4 regions of the Streptomyces sp. YIM 121038 genome follow, and region 2 is predicted to be linked to each of the others. Evidence: riboswitches for the same ligand, from Rfam matches in the RefSeq annotation. Region 2 holds a riboswitch; each other region holds the start of a gene.
The links. Region 2 has a riboswitch for cobalamin ahead of C9F11_RS36060 (hypothetical protein). Riboswitches for the same ligand answer to the same signal wherever they lie in the genome.

Region 1 (4,400 bases), 5.7 Mb from region 2:
CCGTTCTCGTAGTACGTCGCCGGGATCGGCCTGTCGTACGCGAGCAGTTCGTCGACGTACCCCTTGAGCCGCTTCAGCGTGAAGCCGGCGAAGATCTGCGCGGCCCACGGGTAGCAGACCTGGTCGTCGACCTCGCAGAGGCGGGTGTAGTAGCTGTAGAGGCTCTCCTGGTGCGTGGCCGTGTCCTTGAACGGGATGACCTTCAGGGACGGGGCCATCGACTTCCGGGTCAGGACGCCCTTCATCTCCAGGAACGGAAGCAGCGCCTCCTCCAGGTCGTTGCGGTACGTCGTGTTGTCCGCGTCGAAGACGGCGTACGCGCCGTTGTGCGCGTTCTCGGCGATGACCTCGCCGAGCTCGGCGGCCACCGGCTTCGGCCAGTGCGCGAGCCGGACGGGCGCGGCCGACGGGCTCGCCGTGGCCGCGTCCGCGCCCGGCCACAGCACACCGCCCGCGAACACCGCCGCGGCGAGCGCCCCCGCGAGTCCGAGGGCCGCCCGCTTGGTCCTGCTTCGTGCTCGTACAGCCATGGTGTCCGTTCCTCGGATCCTCGGAGGTGACGCGCCGCCCGGTGCGGAGCGGCGGGCCATGCTACGAGCGCGCGCAGCCGATTCCCATGATCGATGTCACGGTGCGTGGCGGGCGTGGGACGCGGCGGAGCGGGTAGGCGCGGCGGCGCCCGCGAGGCCGTGCCCGGCGCCCGCGAGGCCGTGCCCGGCGCCCGCGAAGCCGTGCCCGGCGCCCCGCGCGTGGTCACAATGGACGCATGGACACCGCCCGCCGCGAGTTCGTCCGCCCCCCGCTCCCGCCGGAGCAGGGCGGCAAGGTCGTGTCCGCCGTGGGCTACCGCACGAGCGGCGAGGCGCCGGGCCTGCACCGCGGCCTGCCGTCGCCGTATCTGACGCTGATCTTCTCGCTCGACGGGCCCGTCGTCACCGGCTCCACCGCCGAGCAGGCCACCGGGCCCGACGCCGTGCGCACCGACATCGTCGTGGGCGGGCTGCACCAGAGCCCGGCGTACGTCGTGCAGCCCGAGCACCAGGCGGGCATCCAGCTCGCCGTGCACCCGCTCGCGGCCCGCTCGCTCCTCGGCCTCCCGGCCGCCGAGCTGACGGGACGGCTCGTCACCGACGGCACGGACGTCCTCGGCCGGATCGCCGCCGACGTCCGCGAGCGGCTGTGCGAGGCCGACGGCTGGGACGAGCGGTTCGCCTGCCTCAACGCCTACTTGGCGCGCCGCGCCGCCGACGCCGGGCGCCTCGCCCCGGTGCGCCCCGAGGTCGCCGAGGCCTGGGCCTGGCTCGCCCGGCACCGGGGCGCGGGCACCCTGCGGGGCCTGGCCGCGCACGTCGCGCTCAGCGAACGCCGCCTGACGGCCCTGTTCCGCGCCGAGACCGGCGTGCCGCCCAAGCAGGCCGCCCGCCTGATGCGCTTCCAGCACGCGAAGGCGCGGGTCGTGCGCGCGGTCGTCGCGGGCGCGCCCGCCGACCTCGCCCGCGTCGCCGCCGACTGCGGCTACTACGACCACTCCCACCTGGTGCGCGACTTCCGCCAGTACACGGGCGCGAGCCCGAGCGCCTGGCTGGCCGAGGAGTGCCGGAATATCCAAGCCGGGGGGCACCGCGACGGCGAAGACTGAGGGACATGAACACCAACGAAGCGGTACAGAGCACTCGGACCACCCCGAACCTCCGCGCCCCCGACGTCTGGCCCACCTTCCAGGCCCACGACGCCCCCGCCCTCATCGACTTCCTCGTCACCACCGTCGGCTTCCTGCGCACCGCCGTGTACGAGGACGGCGGCCGCGTCGCCCACGCCCAGCTCGACTGGCCCGAGGGCGGCGGCGTCATGCTCGGCTCCTACGACCCGCGGTCGGCCGAGTGGTGCCTCAAGCCGGGGACGTTCGGCGCGTACGTCGTCACGGATCACGTCGACGCCCTCCACCGCCGCCTCAAGGAGGCGGGCGTGAAGGTCATCCGCGAGATAGAGGACCAGCCGTACGGCAGCCGCGAGTTCGCTGTCGCGGACCCGGAGGGCAACAAGTGGTCCTTCGGCACCTACCGCGGCGAACCACGCCCCGAGCAGGGGTGACGTCCTCCCGGCCCGCGGCGGGGTGATAGCTTGCGCACGCCAGTCGCGCCCGTACCCGGGCCAGGGAATCCGGTGGGAATCCGGAACTGACGCGCAGCGGTGAGGGGGACGGGCGGGACCAGCGGCCACTGGATGTCACGGACATCCGGGAAGGCGGCCCCGCCCGGACGAACCCGAGTCCGAAGACCTGCTGGCACCGCCGACCGCGCGCCGGGCGGCGGGGTTTCGCAGACCAGGCTCCGCGCATGAGCCATGAGACCCGGGAAGTCCTGTGCCCCCTCTTGCCCCTCGCGCACGCCGCGCGGCCGCCCGTCCCCGCAGCGCCGCCCCCGGTGCCCGCACCGCCCCCGGGCCGCGTCTGACCGCGCTGCTCGCGGCGGGCGGCCTGCTCCTGCTCACCGCCTGCGGCGGCGGCTCCGCGCAGCGGCAGGACGCCGGTGCCAAGGCCGCGGGCTACCCGGTGACGGTCACCTCCTGCGGCCAGAAGGCCGAGGTCACGGCCCCGCCGAAGCGGGCGGTCTCCCTCGACCAGGGCTCCACGGAGATCCTGCTCTCCCTCGGCCTCGCCGACCGCATGGCCGGCACCGGCACCTGGACCGACCCGGTCCTGCCCCGCCTGAAGAAGCAGAACGCGAAGGTCGAGCGCCTCGCCGACCGCTACCCGTCCCTGGAGAAGGTCCTCTCCAAGGAGCCGGACTTCGTCAGCGCGTCGTTCCTCTACACCGTCGGCAAGGGCGGCGTCGCCGACCGCGCCAAGTTCACCGAGCTCGGCGTCCCCGTCTACGTCTCGCCCACCGACTGCGCGGGCAAGGACAACGGCGGCGACGGCGACGGCACCCGCACCAAGACGCTCACCATGGACACCGTCTACGGCGAGATCCGCGACCTGGCCCGGGTCTTCCACGTCCAGGCGCGCGGCGAGCGCCTCGTCGCGGACCTCAAGTCCCGCGTGACCAGGGCGAAGCGGACGCTCAAGGCGTCCGACGCGTCCGTCCTGTACTGGTTCTCCGACTCCAAGGCGCCCTACATCGCGGGCTGCTGCGGCGCGCCCGGCGTCATCACCCGCGCCCTCGGCGTCCGCAACGTCTTCGCCGACACGCGCGCCGAGTGGCCCCAGATCAACTGGGAGACCGTGGCCGACCGCGACCCGGACGTCCTCGTCATCGGCGACCTCACCCGCAAGGCCCAGTCGGCCGAGAGCGCCCGCCAGAAGATCAGGTTCCTGGAGTCCAACCCCGTCACCAAGAACCTCACGGCCGTGAAGAAGAAGCGGTACGTGCTGCTCAGCGGCCAGGCCCTCAACCCGACGATCCGCACGGTCGACGGCATCGAGCAAGTCGCGGCGGGGCTGCGCGCGTTCGGCCTGGCGCGGTGAGCACGGCCGCACGCGAGCGGGCCCGCGGCGGCCCGCGCCTCCGGTCCGGCGCCTGGCGCACGGCCCTGCTGTGGGCGGCGGGCCTGGTGGCGCTCCCGCTCTCGGTGGCCGTCGCCGTCACCATCGGCCCGGCCGACATCTCCGTACCGGACGTCTGGGCGGCGGTGGCCGCCCACCTCGGCTGGGGCGAGGCCCGGCTCACCCCGCTGCGCGACGGCATCGTGTGGAACCTGCGCATGCCGCGCACCCTGCTCGCGGGCGTCTGCGGGGCGGGCCTCGCCGTGTGCGGCGCGGTCCTCCAGTCGCTCCTGCGCAATCCGCTCGCCGACCCCTTCGTCCTCGGGGTGTCCTCCGGGGCGTCCACGGGCGCGGTGGCGGTGGTGGTCCTCGGGGTCGGCGGGGGAGCGGTGTCGGTCTCCGGCGGGGCCTTCGCCGGGGCCCTGTGCGCGTTCGGCTTCGTGCTGCTCCTCAGCCAGGCCCTGGGCGCCACCACGGACCGCGTGGTCCTGTCCGGCGTCGCGGCCATGCAGCTCTTCTCCTCCCTCACCTCCTTCGTCATCCTGACGGCCGCGGACGCGGAGACGACGCGCGGCGTCCTGTTCTGGCTGCTCGGCTCGTTGAGCGGCGCGGACTGGACGGACGTGGCGGTGTGCGCGGCGGTCCTCGCCGTGGCCCTGGTGATCTGTCTGTCCCAGGCCCACACCCTCGACGCGTTCGCCTTCGGCCAGGACGCGGCGGCCGCCCTGGGCGTGCACGTCACCCGGGTCCGGCTGCTCCTGCTGTGCACCACGGCCCTGCTCACGGCGGCCCTGGTCAGCGCGGCCGGGGCCATCGGCTTCGTCGGCCTGACCCTGCCGCACGCGGCCCGTGTGCTCGTCGGTCCGCGCCACGCCCGCCTGCTGCCGGTGACGGCCCTGACGGGCGCGGTGTTCCT
Region 2 (4,400 bases):
AGCCCGGACGCGGCCACGGTCCACTCGGCGCCGTGCCACGGGTCGGGCCGGTACGTGCTGCGCGTGACGCGGCGCCCGCCGAGCACGAACCCGGCCACGGCCAGGGCGAGTCCGGCGAGCAGCAGCGGCGTGCCGAGGTAGGGCGGCGTGCTCGCGCCCAGCGCGCCGTACAGGCCGCCGCACACGCCGAGCAGCCCGGCGATGACCAGCGCGCCGGTGAGCAGCCGGGTGCGCGGGTCGGCGCGCCCGGTGCGGCCGTAGCCGTGCGAGGCCATCGCCGCGGCGAGGGCCAGGGAGCGGTTCATGGCGTCCTCCAGGACGGGGACGACGATGCCGCGCAGCGCGCCGATGCCGCGGTAGCCCTTCTTGACCGTGGAGCCGCGCAGCAGCCGGGCCCTGCGCACCCGCTGCACGCTCTCGACCAGCTGCGGCGCCACGGTGAGCGTGACGACGACGGAGGTGCCGATCTCGTGGAGCGCGCCGGGCAGCGCCTTGAGCATCCGCTTCGGGTTGGCGAGGGCGTTGGCCGCGCCGACGCACACCACCATGGTGGCGAGCCGCAGCCCGTCGTACAGGCCGCCGAGCAGCTGCTCGGCGGCCACGGGTCCGAACAGGCGGATTCCGGCGGCCCATTGGGGCAGCGGCACCTCCGGCAGCGTGACGAGGACGGTGTCGCCCTGGCCGCCGCCGAAGACGATCCGGAAGCCGACGCGCATCACGACGATGAACGCGCCGAGGCTCAGGTACATCCGGAACGCGAGCGCCCACGGCGCGTCGTCGCGCCGCTGGGCGACCACGAAGCCGACCGCGGCCAGGATCAGGACGAGCAGCACCGGGTTGGCGGTGCGGCTCGCCGCGGCGGCCATGCCGAGCGCCCACAGCCACCAGGCACCCGGGTGGACCGACCGGGCGAGACGGGTCACGGCGCACCGCCCGAGGCGCGTCCGCGACGGCGCCGGGCCGTCACTCCCCCGGCGACGGCGAGCGCCACGGCGGCGGCCGCGGCGACGACCGTGCCGGTGGGCACCCCCTCGTCCTTGCTCGCCGACACGGTCCGGGTGTCCTCGCCGCCGGTCCAGTCGGCGGCCTCGCTCGGCTCCGGCGCGGGGCCGGAGCCGGAGCCGGCGGGCGGGGACGGCTCGGTGCGCTTCTTCTCGCCGGAGTCCTTGCCCTTCCGGGCGTCCTCGCCCTTCTTGCCCTTGGCGTCCCGCGCGCCGTCCTTCTCGTTCTTGTGCCCGGGCGGCTTCGCCAGGCCGCCGCCGTCGGCGGGCGGCCGGGCTCCGTTGCCACCACCGGGGCCGGGGCCTCCTCCGGCGGGCGGCTGCACCTGGTCCGGGAGGTCGGGTGTGGTGCCGCGGTCGGGCGCTGCGGGGCCCCGCCCGCCGCCTGTGTGCCCACCTCCGGTGTGCCCGTCGCTGCCCGCTCCCCCGCCGCCACCGCCGCCGGGGGCGGCGGGGCGCCGGGGTGCCACGCGCGGCGCGGGGGCCTCGCCCTGGTCCCGGCCGAAGGAGAACGACCAGCCTTCGAAGCTGCCCTTCGGCGGGGTGCGGTAGGTGGCTCCGTACTGGCTGTAGGTCCAGCGGCCGCCGTTGGAGGCGTGCCAGTACGACCAGTAGGCCTTGGCGGGCGGGGTGTCGACGCAGGGCTCGCGGTCGGCGCCCGGCTTGCCCTCCAGGCGGCAGACGAAGGACTCGCCCCAGCGGTTGGTGCCGGTGACCCGGATGCCCGCGTCCTTGAGCGCGGCGAGGCCGGTCCGCTGGGAGCCGACGGCGCACCGCACGAGGGTGGTCCCGCCGAGTTCCCGGAAGTCCACGACGACGGTGACGCCTTCGCCCGCCTTGCAGAAGCCTCCGTGGCCGCGCCCGGTGTCCACGGCGGCGGCGGGCGTCGCCGGGCCGGGGCCGACGCCGAGTACGGCCGACGCGAGCAACAGCCCGAGCGCGGCGGCGGACGCGCGGATCGCACCGGCCATGCGGATCGCACCGGCCATGTCGAGGGGCCCTTCGGTTGGGGTCGCACGAGGACCCCGCGCCACGGCCGCCGGTGCCGCACGAAAAACCCCTACGCGCGTTCCAGGAAGGAAGCGGCAGGGGGCCGTAGAACCGGTGACGGGCTCTGGGCTCCACGCTGCAGACCATGACAGTGAGAAGCAGTGCACGTGCCACGCTGGGCAGCCCGACTCGCGGTCACGCCGAGGCGTGCCGCACACGGTTGCAGGTCAGTGCCGGAGTCTCACCGGCTTTCCCCAGTCGCGTACGCATTCAGTTGTCCGTGTGCCCGCAGCCGCACGTTTCCGCCACAGCCGGAGCACAGGCATCGTAGGCCCGCCGCCACCGGCCGCGCCAGGGCGGTGAGTTGTGACGCCCGCCACCGAATGGCCTGATCCTTACGGACGATGACATTCCCTCATCGATCACTCGAACGGCCCATGCGGAAACGATCCGCCAGGTGAGACCCCCCGCGTTCGGGCCTCCGGCGCGGGGCGCGGCGGCGATCCTCGGGGCCGACGACCGGGGTCCGGCGGCCGCTCGCGCGGCCGGTCCGGCCCCCTTCTTCCGGCCCTTTCCGGCCCTTTCCTCTTGAGGAGTCCTCTGGTGCGTATCCGTCGCAAGGTGATCGGCGCCCTCGGTTCGGCCGCTCTCGCGCTGACGTCGTTCGGGGTGGTGACCGTCTCCGCGAGCCCGGCGGCCGCCGATCCGTGCGGCTTCTACGAGACGAGTTCCGACGCCTACTACCAGCACTGCACGTCGGACGGCTCCCGTGTGGTGATCAAGGTGAGGGTCGCCCTGGCCCCGGACTACGAGCGGTGCGTCGCGCCCGGCAGGACCTGGCTGGGCTCCGCCGACAAGATCCAGGGCGCTCACTACGTGGGCCGTACCTGCTGACACCGGTCACCGGCGGGGCGCTCACAGGGGGGCGCCCCGCCCGGCCCCGCGGGCGTCAGCCCCAGAACGCCCGGGCCACCGCCGCGCCGGTGACCGCGGCGCCGAGCCCCGCCGCCACACTGGCCGCCGCGTTGGCCGCGGCCAGGAAGCGCGCGCCGGTCTCGGCCAGGCGCAGCGTCTCGTACGAGAAGGTGGAGTACGTGGTCAGCGCCCCGCACAGGCCGGTGCCGACGAGCAGGTGGGCGGAGTTCGGGGCGGCGCCGTAGGTGACGGCGCCGGTGAGGACGCCCAGGACCAGACAGCCCACGACGTTGACCGTGAAGGTGCCCCAGGGGAAGACGGAGTCGTGGCGGCCCTGGACGGCCCGGTCCGTCAGATAGCGCAGGGGCGCGCCGACGGCGGCCCCGGTGAGCACGAGCACCCAGTTCATCGTGGCCTCCCGGAGAGCACGCGGCGGGTCGTCGTCGCGGCCGTCCACACCGCCACGAGCGCCACCGCCGGGGTGGCGGCCAGATAGGCGAGCGCGATCCGGGCGTGGCCGTCCCCGAGCAGCCGCTGGACGTCGACGGCGTACGTGGAGAACGTGGTGAAGCCGCCGAGGACGCCCGTGCCGAAGAAGGGCCGCACCAGGCGGTGGGCGCTCCACGCCTCCGTGACCAGGACCAGGAACACGCCGATCACCGCGCAGCCGAGCGCGTTCACCACCAGCGTGGTCCAGGGGAAGGCGGCCGCCGCGGTGGGCCACAGCAGTCCCGCGCCGTAGCGGGCCGCCGCGCCCGCCGCGCCGCCCGCCGCCACCGCGGCGAGCACGGGTGCCTGGCCGGGTGCCGGTCCCGCGGGCCCGGCGGGCGCCGGGACGTCGATGTCCGGGTCGATGGGTTCGGGCTCGGCGGTCCGGTCGCGCGGTGCTGTCATCCGGTCGTACGTCTCCCACTCGTGCGCCGCCCGGGAGTGTGCGGGCGCGTGTCCTCACAAGCAGGGGCCGTCGGCGGCGTCGTCACCGCGGTTGGGGTACGGCGGGCCCCACCGCCGTACGGCCGTTCCCCGCGTACGCGGCGGCCGTGCCGCCCAGGATAGTCGGCACCGGGCGGACCGGCCGGAAGGGGGCCGTGGGCGTGCCGGGCCGGTCAGCGCCGCAGCTTGACCCGCGAGAGCGCCGCCACGCCGAGCGCGGCGAGGCCGATCTGGATGAGCCACTCGGTCCAGTCGACGCCCTTGGTGTCGGCGACGTCCAGGCCCGAGGCGATGGCGGTGCCGATGAGCGCCGCGACGATGCCGACGACGATGGTCCACAGGACGCCGATGCGCTGCCGCCCGGGGACGACGAGCCGCCCCAGGATCCCGATGACGGCGCCGATCACGATCGCACTGATGAGCCCTGAGATCTCCATAGCTCCGCTTTCCCTCGGCTGAAGTCCGTTTCGTGTCCCCGGGTTCCCTGGAACGCGCCCGGCAGTCGTGGCGGCGTTCGGGGCCGGGCTCCGCGGTGGACGTTTCCGCTCCCGTTGTCAGGGC
Region 3 (4,400 bases), 1.0 Mb from region 2:
GCCGCGCAGCACGACGTGCTGGAGCTCCTGCCCGTCGTCGAGCACGGCGGGCGCCTCGGGCCCGGTGAAGTCGCGCCGCTCCCCCGCGCGGTAGTGAGCGAGCCGGTCGGCGTGCGCCTCGCGGTACCGCCGCACCTCGCGGATCAGCGCGGCCGGGTCGTCGAAGGCCGCGCCGCGGATCTTCACGGCGAGCTCGTGCCGGACGCTCTCGGGCTCGATCGGCTCGTGCAGCCAGCCCGAGAGCGCGGCGCGGCCGAGGGCCGCGACGGAGTACTCCTTCTTGTCGGGCCTGTCCTGCTGCGCCACCGCGCGGGCCTCGATCCAGGCGTCGCTCTCCATGCGCTTGAGCACGCGGTAGATCTGCTGGTGGGTGGCGGTCCAGAAGTACCCGATGGACCGGTCGAACCGCCGGGCCAGCTCATAGCCGGAGCCCGGCTGCTCCAGCAGGGAGACGAGGATCGCGTGCTCAAGCGCCATGCCCGAATCCTTCTATGCAACTCGTTGCATAGACAAGCGGCGCAGAGCAGGTGAGACACGGCTCACCCGGCCTCGCGGCGTGCCGCGCGGTCGGCGGGCGGGCTACGAGGGGTCGGCGCCCGCGGGCACTTCGTAGATCTTCCCGTCGACGCCCGCCCGGTAGAGCCTGCCCGCCGAGAAGCCGCGGTCGCCCTGGCCGTAGGTGACCTGGGTGGAGAGGTGCAGACCCGACTCCACGGCGCAGAGGCGTCCGTCCTCGACGCGCCAGATCTGGCCCGCGGCGTGCGTGGTGATCAGCGGCCGCCCCTTGCTGTCGAGGGTGAGCCCGTCGGGCAGGGCGAGGACGTCGGACGGGGCCACCGAGACCCAACGCCTCGGGTGGGCCGGGTCGTCGGCCGCGATGCGGTAGAGACCGGGGGCCACGGTGGTCTGGATGACGTACACCTGCGTCCCGTCCGGGGACACGGCGATGCCGTTGGGCTGGGGCACCCGGGCCCAGGCGGGGTCGACCCCGCCGTCCGGCGAGACGCGGCCGATGTTCCGCCCGCCCAAGGTCGTGGTGTACACGGTGCCGTCGGCCGCGAGGGCGACGCCGTCGATGCCGCCGAGTCCGGCGGCGTACGTGCTGACCTCGCCGGTGTCCGGGTCCACCAGGAGGAGCTTCGAGGTGGGCAGCGCGTCGCCGGTGAGCGAGTGCACGAGGTCGTTGCCGGTGCCGACCAGGAGGCGGCCGTCCGCACGCACGACGATTCCGCCGTTGGCCCCCACGTCGCCGGTGAGGGGTACGGGGGTGCGGCCCGGCGCGTCGATCCGGTAGACGCGGCCGGTGAAGTAGGCGGTGGCGAACATCCGCCCGCGCTCGTCCACGACGATCGACTCCACCCAGTCGGGGATGCGCGCCACCTGGACCGGCGTACCCCGCCCCGGGGCGGCACAGGCCGGTGCCGCGGACGCGGGGGCGGGTGCGAGCACACCCGCGGCCGCGGCCAGCAGGGCCATCGACGCGATGCCGCGGCCCGGCCCGCGCAAGACTCCGCGCGGCCTCCGGCTCACCTTCAACGTCATCGGTTCTCCTCCGTCGTCGGGTCGTGTGCCGGGCGAAGTATCGGCTCCGGGAGCGGCGAGCACCACCGTCGGGAGGCGTCGGCTTGGGCACACCGGTGGCGGGCGCGGGCGGCGGCGCACGCCGTAGGGTCGGCGTATGCGCATCGTGTCCCTGCTCCCCGCCGCCACCGACATCGTCGCCGAACTCGGCCTGATGGAGGGGCTCGTCGGGCGCACCCACGAGTGCGACTGGCCACCCCGGGAGGTGGCGGGCGTGCCCGTGGTGACCGGTGCCGATCTGGACCAGGACGCCTTGAGCAGCCGTGAGATCTCCGACGCGGTGGGCGGGTCGGCGCACTCCGGGTCCTCGCTGTACTCCCTCGACACCGAGGCCCTCGCGGCCCTGCGCCCCGATGTGGTCCTCACCCAGGACCTGTGCGACGTCTGCGCGGTGTCGTACGAGCGGGTCAGCCGCACCGTGCGGCTCCTGGACGCGGACACCCGCGTCCTGAGCCTGGAGCCGCGCACCCTCGACGACGTGCTGGACTGTCTGGTCACGGTCGGCTCCGTGCTCGGGGTGCGGGGGCGCGCCGCGTCGCGCCGGGACGGACTGCGGGCCCGTCTCGACCGGGTGCGCGCGCTGACCGCGGGGCGTGCGCGGCCCCGGGTGGTCGCGATCGAGTGGCTGGACCCGCTGTGGCCCGCCGGGCACTGGGTGCCCGAGCAGATCTCCGCCGCCGGGGGCGAGGCGCTCCTCGCCGGGCCCGGGGAGCACACCGGGCCCATGACGTGGGACGCGGTGCGGGCGGCCCGGCCCGACGTGCTGCTCGTGCTGCCCTGCGGCTTTCCGCCCGAGCGGACGCTGCGCGAGACGGACCTGCTCACCCGGCTGCCCGGCTGGTCGGAGCTGCCCGCCGTCCGGTCGGGGCGCGTCTGGGTCCTGGACGGGCCCGCGTACTTCAACCGGCCGGGACCGCGCGTGGTCCGCGGGGCGGAGGTGCTGGCCCACGTCCTGCACGGGGTGGGCGCCGGGGCGGCGGTGACCGCGGGCGAGGCGCGCCCGCTGCCCTGACCTGAACGCGCCGCCCCGGCGCGGTGGTTCAGGACACCGCGCGGCGTCGCGGCGGGGTGAAGGCGTACAGGTCGAGGATCTCCGGCCGCGGAGCGACGCCGGGGCCCCCGGCGCGGACCCAGGCGACGATGTCCTCGGTCGCGTCCGCGTCGTTGACCAGGCCGAGCCACACCGGCCGGGCACCGGCCGCCCGGCCCTCGGCGGAGGGCTGGACCACGATGACGTTGGCCTGGTCGCACACGTCCAGGCAGGCGGAGACGCGTACGGGTGCCTCGGCCCGCAGGCGCGCGGTCTGTGCGGCGTGGTCGACGCCGGTCACCTTCGGAGTGCCGCAGCAGCAGTCCCGGCAGACGACGACCCGGCAGGGCGCCGGGCCGGTGGCCGTGTCGTGACTTCCTGCGGTGCCGGACGACTTCCGGGCCTGTCTTGCGGGCATGCCGCGTCCTGCCTCTCTCCGGGGAGATCCGCCCCGGTGTTGTGCGGAGGAGGCGACCGCGTGAGTCTCCTGGCTTACGGGTCGCTGTCCGTCCCGGCCTTCCCACCCCCTGCGGGGCGGTGGCAGGCCGGGACGCGCTCGCCGATCACAGTGGCGGGACCGCGCCGGATTCACACCGGCTTCCTCGGACCGCCGTCGCCTTGTCGCCCGTCATCATTCCATCCGGCGGCCCCGAGCGGCCCGGGGGTCCCGCTCCGGAACCTCGTCAGCCGCCGCACAAGGTCACCGGCAGGGCCTGGACGCTGTTGCTGACGAAGGACGGCAACGGCACCAACTCCGCGCGCGGCACGGCGAGCTCCATGTCCGGGAACCGCCCGAACAGGCCCGGCAGCGCGATGCCCACCTCCAGCCGGGCCAGGGCCGCGCCGAGGCAGTGGTGCGGGCCGTGACCGAAGGAGAGGTGCCTCGGCCGTGGCCGGGCGGTGTCGAACTCGGCGGCGTCGGGGCCGAATCGGTCGGGATCCCGGCCCGCGGCCGCGTACGAGGCCAGGATGGCCTCGCCGCGCGGGATCACCACGTTCCCGACGGGGATGTCGTCGAGGGCGTAGCGCAGCGGGAAGTGCGCGACGGGCGGGTCCCAGCGCAGGGTCTCCTCCACCACGGCGTCCCACGGCCGTTGCCCGGTGGTGACGGCGGCGCGCTGCTCGGGGTGGGTGAGCAGCGCCGCGGTCGCGTTGGTGATCAGGTTGAGGGTGGTGCCGTGGCCCGCGACGAGGACGAGGATCAGGGTGCCGATCAACTCCGGCTCCGAGAGCCGGTCCCCGTCGTCACGCGCGGCGATCAGCTGGCTGGTCAGGTCCTCCCCCGGCCGCTTCCGCCGGTCGGCGACGAGGTCGGCGAGCAGCGCGTGCAGGCGTTGTTGGGTGGTGAGGGTCTCTTCGGGCGGGGTGACGCTGCTGGTCAGGCTGGCGGAGAGGTTCCGGAAGTCGTCGAAGCGCTCGTGGGGCACGCCGAGCAGGTCGCCGATCACCGCCATGGGCAGCGGATAGGCGAAGTGGCGGCGCAGGTCCACGGGATCGGTGCCGCCCTCGGCGAGGCCGTCGAGGAGGCTCTGGGTGACCGCCTCGACGCGGGGCCGCATCGCGGTGACGCGCCGCGCGGTGAAGGCCTGCGTGACCAGCTCGCGCAGTCGGCGGTGCTCCTCTCCGTCGGCGGTGGTCATGCCGCGGTTGGTGACCATGCCGATCAGCGGCCAGCCCTCCGGCACCTCTCCCGCCCGCAACGCGGACCAGTGCGCCGGGTCCTTCGCCGTACGAGGGTCCGCCAGGAGTTCCTGGAGGAGTTGGTGGCGGGTGAGGACCCAGGCGGGCA
Region 4 (4,400 bases), 250 kb from region 2:
TCGATGGCCTGGAGGACGTCGCCGAACTCCGCGTAGCACATGTGGGTGTGGATCTGCGTCTCGGGCCGCACGCCGCTCGTGGTGAGCCGGAAGGACTCCGTCGCCCACCGCAGGTACGCGGCCCGGTCCGCGGCGCGCAGCGGCAGGGTCTCGCGCAGCGCGGGCTCGTCGACCTGGATCACCGACGTGCCCGCCGCCTCCAGGTCGTTCACCTCGTCGCGCAGGGCGAGCGCCACCTGGCGCGCGGTGTCGCCGAGCGGCTGGTCGTCACGGACGAACGACCACGCGAGCATCGTCACCGGGCCGGTCAGCATGCCCTTGACGGGCCGGTCGGTGAGCGCGTTCGCGTACGCGGTCCAGCGCACCGTCATCGGCTCCGGGCGCGAGATGTCACCGGCGAGCACCGGCGGCCGCACATAGCGCGTGCCGTACGACTGGACCCAGCCGTGCCGGGTCGCCAGATAGCCGGTGAGCTGCTCGGCGAAGTACTGGACCATGTCGTTGCGCTCGGGCTCGCCGTGCACCAGGACGTCGATGCCCGCCTTCTCCTGGAAGGAGAGCACCGCCTGGATCTCGGACTCGATGCGCTCCTCGTACCGGGCCGCGTCGATGCGGCCCGCGCGCAGATCGGCGCGGGCCGCCCGCAACTCGGTGGTCTGCGGGAACGAGCCGATGGTGGTCGTCGGGAGCAGCGGCAGGCCCAGGCTCGCGCGCTGGGCGGCGGCCCGCTCGGGGTAGGGCTGCGCGCGCCGGGCGTCGGCGGCGGTCGCGGCGGCGGCGCGGGCCCGCACCGCCGGGTCGTGGGTGAGCGCGGAGCCCGCGCGCGACGCCAGGTCGGCGCGGTTCGCGGCGAGTTCGGCGGCGATGGTGTCCGGGCCCTGGGACAGACCGCGGGCCAGGGTGACCAGCTCGGTCGTCTTCTGCCGGGCGAAGGCGAGCCAGCGGGCGACCTGCGGGTCGATGTCGCGCTCGACGGCGGCGTCCAGCGGCACGTGCAGCAGGGAGCAGGAGGCGGCGACGTCCACGCGGTCGGCGAGCCCGAGCAGGGTGCCGAGGGTGCTGAGGGACTTCTCCAGGTTGTTGATCCAGATGTTGCGCCCGTCGACGACACCCGCGACCAGGCGCTTGCCGGGTAGGCCGCCCGCCCGCGCGAGGTCGTCCAGGTTGGCGGCGGCGGGCCCCGTGAAGTCGACGGCCAGTCCGTCCACGGGCGCCTTGGCGAGCACCGGGAGCGCCTCGCCGAGCCGGTCGAAGTAGGAGGCGACGAGCAGCTTCGGGCGGTCGTCGAGCGCGCCCAGGTCGCGGTAGGCGCGGGCCGCCGCGTTCAGGTCGGCGGGCGTGCGGTCCTGCACGAGCGCGGGTTCGTCCAGCTGCACCCAGGCGGCGCCCGCCGCCCGCAGGTCGGCGAGGACCTCCGCGTACACGGGAAGCAGCCGGTCCAGGAGGGTCAGCGGCTCGAATCCCGGGTCGACGTCCGGCGCGGGCTTGGCGAGCAGCAGATAGGTGACCGGGCCGACGAGCACGGGGCGCGCGGCGAGGCCGAGCGCGAGCGCCTCCTTCACCTCGGCGACCTGCTTCGTCGCGTCCGCCGCGAAGACGGTGTCCGGGCCCAGCTCCGGCACCAGGTAGTGGTAGTTGGTGTCGAACCACTTGGTCATTTCCAGGGGCGCCACCTCCGCGGTGCCCCGGGCCATAGCGAAGTAGCCGGCCAGCGGGTCCGCCGCGACGGCGGCGCGGTGCCGGGCGGGGATCGCCCCGACCATCACGCTGGTGTCCAGGACGTGGTCGTAGTACGAGAAGTCGCCGGTCGGGACCTCGTGGACACCGGCGTCCGCGAGCTGCTCCCAGTTCGTGCGGCGCAGCAGGGCCGCCGTCTCCCGCAGGCCCGCAGCGCTGACGCGGCCCTTCCAGTAGCCCTCGACGGCCTTCTTCAACTCCCGGTCTGCGCCCTGACGGGGGTAGCCGTACACGGTGGCCCGTGCCGCCGCGGCTGCGGACTTGTCTGTCACAGAACTCTCCTTCGCGAGCAATGTCGTGTGGGTCCCGGGACGATCGGGAGCGCGAAGGAGGAACAGACCGGCCGACCGGCCACGGCCGTCGATGGCCGCGCGCCTGTGCCCGATGTGTACGCCGACCCGCCCACGAGGTCACCGGTGAGCCGCGCACGCCGGGGCGCGCACGGGCAACGGGCAGGTCTTCGGACTCGCGGGCGAGACCTCCGAGGAGGTCACCTACTGGCCGTCGCTTCCCGGGTCCGTGCCGGACCCAGTGCGTATGACGGCGGTCGTTCCCACTCACCGCTGCGGGGCAGTCCCGGATTTCCACCGGGTTCCCTCTTACGACGCCACTGCCTGGCGGGCAGGACGAACCAGTCGCGCCGCAAGCGTATGTGATGAACCCCTGTCCGGGGGAGGGGGGAAGACGGTGGGCGCGGCTTACTGCACATTGCTTGCAATTACTATGGTGATGCAGTAGCCGGGCCGGTCGGCACGCGGAAGAAGCGGGAGTACACGCATGGCACCCCCTCGGATCGTTCTGGGGATCGAGTCTTCGTGCGACGAGACCGGGGCAGGTCTCGTGCGGGACGGGCGGCTGCTCGGGCACGCCGTCGCGTCCAGCATGGACGAGCACGCCCGCTTCGGCGGCGTCGTCCCCGAGATCGCCGCCCGCGCCCACGTGCACGCGCTGAACCCGGTGGTCCGCCGCGCCCTCGACCGGGCGGGGCTGCGGCTCGGCGACATCGGCGCCGTGGCCGTGACGACCGGGCCGGGGCTCTCCGGCGCCCTCCAGGTCGGCCTCGCCGGGGCGAAGGGCCTCGCGTACGCGCTCGACGTACCGCTGTACGGCGTGCACCACCTGGCCGGGCACGTCGCCGCCGACACCCTGGAGCACGGGCCGCTGCCCGACCCGTGCGTGGTCCTCATCGTCTCCGGCGGCCACACCTCGCTGCTGCTCGTGCGCGACCTCGCCCGGGACCCCATCACCCACCTGGGCGACACCCTGGACGACGCCGCGGGGGAGTGCTTCGACAAGGTGGCCCGCGTCTTCGGGCTGCCCTACCCGGGCGGTCCCGCCGTCGACCGCGCGGCCCGCGCGGGCTCGCCGGACGCGGTGGCCTTCCCGCGCCCCCTGACCGGGCCGCGCGACGACCCGTACGCCTTCTCGTTCTCCGGTCTGAAGACCGCCGCGGCCCGCTGGGCCGAGAGCCACCGGGGCCGCGAACTGCCGGTCGCCGACGGGGCCGCCGCGCTCCAGGAGGCCATCGCCGACGTCCTGACCCGCAAGGCCGTCGCGGCCTGCGCCGCGCACGGCGTGGGCACCCTCGTGGTCGTCGGCGGCGTCGCCGCCAACTCCCGGGTGCGGGCCCTCGCCGAGGAGCGCTGCCGGGCCGCGGGGATCACCCTGCGCGTCCCGCCGCTGGGCCTGTGCACCGACAACGGCGCGATGATCGCCGCCGTGGGCGACCTCCTGGTGCGCGCGGGCGCCGAGCCCGCGCCCCTCGGCGTGTCCATCGACCCCTCGGCGCCGCTGGAGTACGCCGCGCTGCACCCCGTCGCCCGGGTCGCGAGGGCCGCCTGATGGCCGCCGTCGTGCACCGCCTCGCGGGCCCCGACTTGCTCGCCCACCGCGAGGGCATCCGCACGGTCTACGCCGCCGCCTTCGCCGAGCCGCCCTGGCACGCGGAGCCCGCCGCGGCCGACGCCTATCTGACGCGCCTCGCGGCCGACACCGCCCGGCCCGGCTTCGCGGGCGCCGTCGCCCTCGACGGCGAGCGGGTGCTCGGCTTCGCCACGGCCTGGACGTCGAGCACCCCGCTGCCCGACGCCCGCTCCTACCCGCGCGTCACCGCCGCGCTCGGCGCCGAGCGCACCGCCGCCTGGCTGTGCGGCGGCCTGGAGGTCGACGAACTCGCCGTCACACCCGGCGCGCACGGGCGCGGACTCGGCCGTACGCTCCTCGAAGCGGTCACGCGCGACGCGCCCGACGCCCGCTGCTGGCTGCTCACGTCCGTGCGGGCCGACGCCACCGTCCGCTTCTACGGGCGGCTCGGCTGGCGGCAGGTCACCCACCCCGCCCCCGACGGCCACGGCATCGCCGTCTTCCTCGGCCCCGACCACCCGGCGCGCACCGCCGCCGCACCGCCCCTGTAACCCCCGAGCCCCCGCCCGGAGCACGCCTTGCGCACCGCCGACATCCGCACCCGCTTCCTCGACTTCTTCGCCGAGCGCGGCCACACCGTGGTGCCCAGCGCCCCGCTGCCCACGCCCGACCCGACGCTCCTGTTCGTCAACGCGGGCATGGTGCCGTTCAAGCCGTATCTGACCGGTGCGGCCGCGCCGCCGTGGCCGCGCGCCACCAGCGTGCAGAAGTGCGTGCGCACCCTCGACATCGAGGAGGTG

Region 1: another riboswitch for cobalamin. It lies ahead of C9F11_RS12450 (ABC transporter substrate-binding protein); the one in region 2 lies ahead of C9F11_RS36060 (hypothetical protein).
Region 3: another riboswitch for cobalamin. It lies ahead of C9F11_RS40785 ((2Fe-2S) ferredoxin domain-containing protein); the one in region 2 lies ahead of C9F11_RS36060 (hypothetical protein).
Region 4: another riboswitch for cobalamin. It lies ahead of metE (5-methyltetrahydropteroyltriglutamate--homocysteine S-methyltransferase); the one in region 2 lies ahead of C9F11_RS36060 (hypothetical protein).

The regions. Positions count from the first base shown of each region.
Region 1 covers NZ_CP030771.1:2,970,935-2,975,334, reverse strand. Annotated here, with positions in the region: gene C9F11_RS12465 (HAD family hydrolase) at 1-530, opposite strand, end outside; gene C9F11_RS12460 (helix-turn-helix domain-containing protein) at 767-1,639, shown strand; gene C9F11_RS12455 (VOC family protein) at 1,645-2,091, shown strand; cobalamin riboswitch at 2,115-2,301, shown strand; gene C9F11_RS12450 (ABC transporter substrate-binding protein) at 2,450-3,466, shown strand; gene C9F11_RS12445 (iron chelate uptake ABC transporter family permease subunit) at 3,532-4,400, shown strand, end outside.
Region 2 covers NZ_CP030771.1:8,629,451-8,633,850, reverse strand. Annotated here, with positions in the region: gene C9F11_RS36065 (CbiQ family ECF transporter T component) at 1-923, opposite strand, end outside; gene C9F11_RS36060 (hypothetical protein) at 920-1,990, opposite strand; cobalamin riboswitch at 2,152-2,296, opposite strand; gene C9F11_RS36055 (DUF6355 family natural product biosynthesis protein) at 2,595-2,885, shown strand; gene crcB (fluoride efflux transporter CrcB) at 2,941-3,315, opposite strand; gene C9F11_RS36045 (CrcB family protein) at 3,312-3,800, opposite strand; gene C9F11_RS36040 (GlsB/YeaQ/YmgE family stress response membrane protein) at 4,013-4,276, opposite strand.
Region 3 covers NZ_CP030771.1:9,641,388-9,645,787, reverse strand. Annotated here, with positions in the region: gene C9F11_RS40800 (PadR family transcriptional regulator) at 1-477, opposite strand, end outside; gene C9F11_RS40795 (SMP-30/gluconolactonase/LRE family protein) at 580-1,542, opposite strand; gene C9F11_RS40790 (cobalamin-binding protein) at 1,679-2,593, shown strand; gene C9F11_RS40785 ((2Fe-2S) ferredoxin domain-containing protein) at 2,622-3,029, opposite strand; cobalamin riboswitch at 3,092-3,215, opposite strand; gene C9F11_RS40780 (cytochrome P450) at 3,295-4,400, opposite strand, start outside.
Region 4 covers NZ_CP030771.1:8,877,546-8,881,945, forward strand. Annotated here, with positions in the region: gene metE (5-methyltetrahydropteroyltriglutamate--homocysteine S-methyltransferase) at 1-2,009, opposite strand, end outside; cobalamin riboswitch at 2,171-2,388, opposite strand; gene tsaD (tRNA (adenosine(37)-N6)-threonylcarbamoyltransferase complex transferase subunit TsaD) at 2,515-3,579, shown strand; gene C9F11_RS36980 (GNAT family N-acetyltransferase) at 3,579-4,151, shown strand; gene alaS (alanine--tRNA ligase) at 4,179-4,400, shown strand, end outside.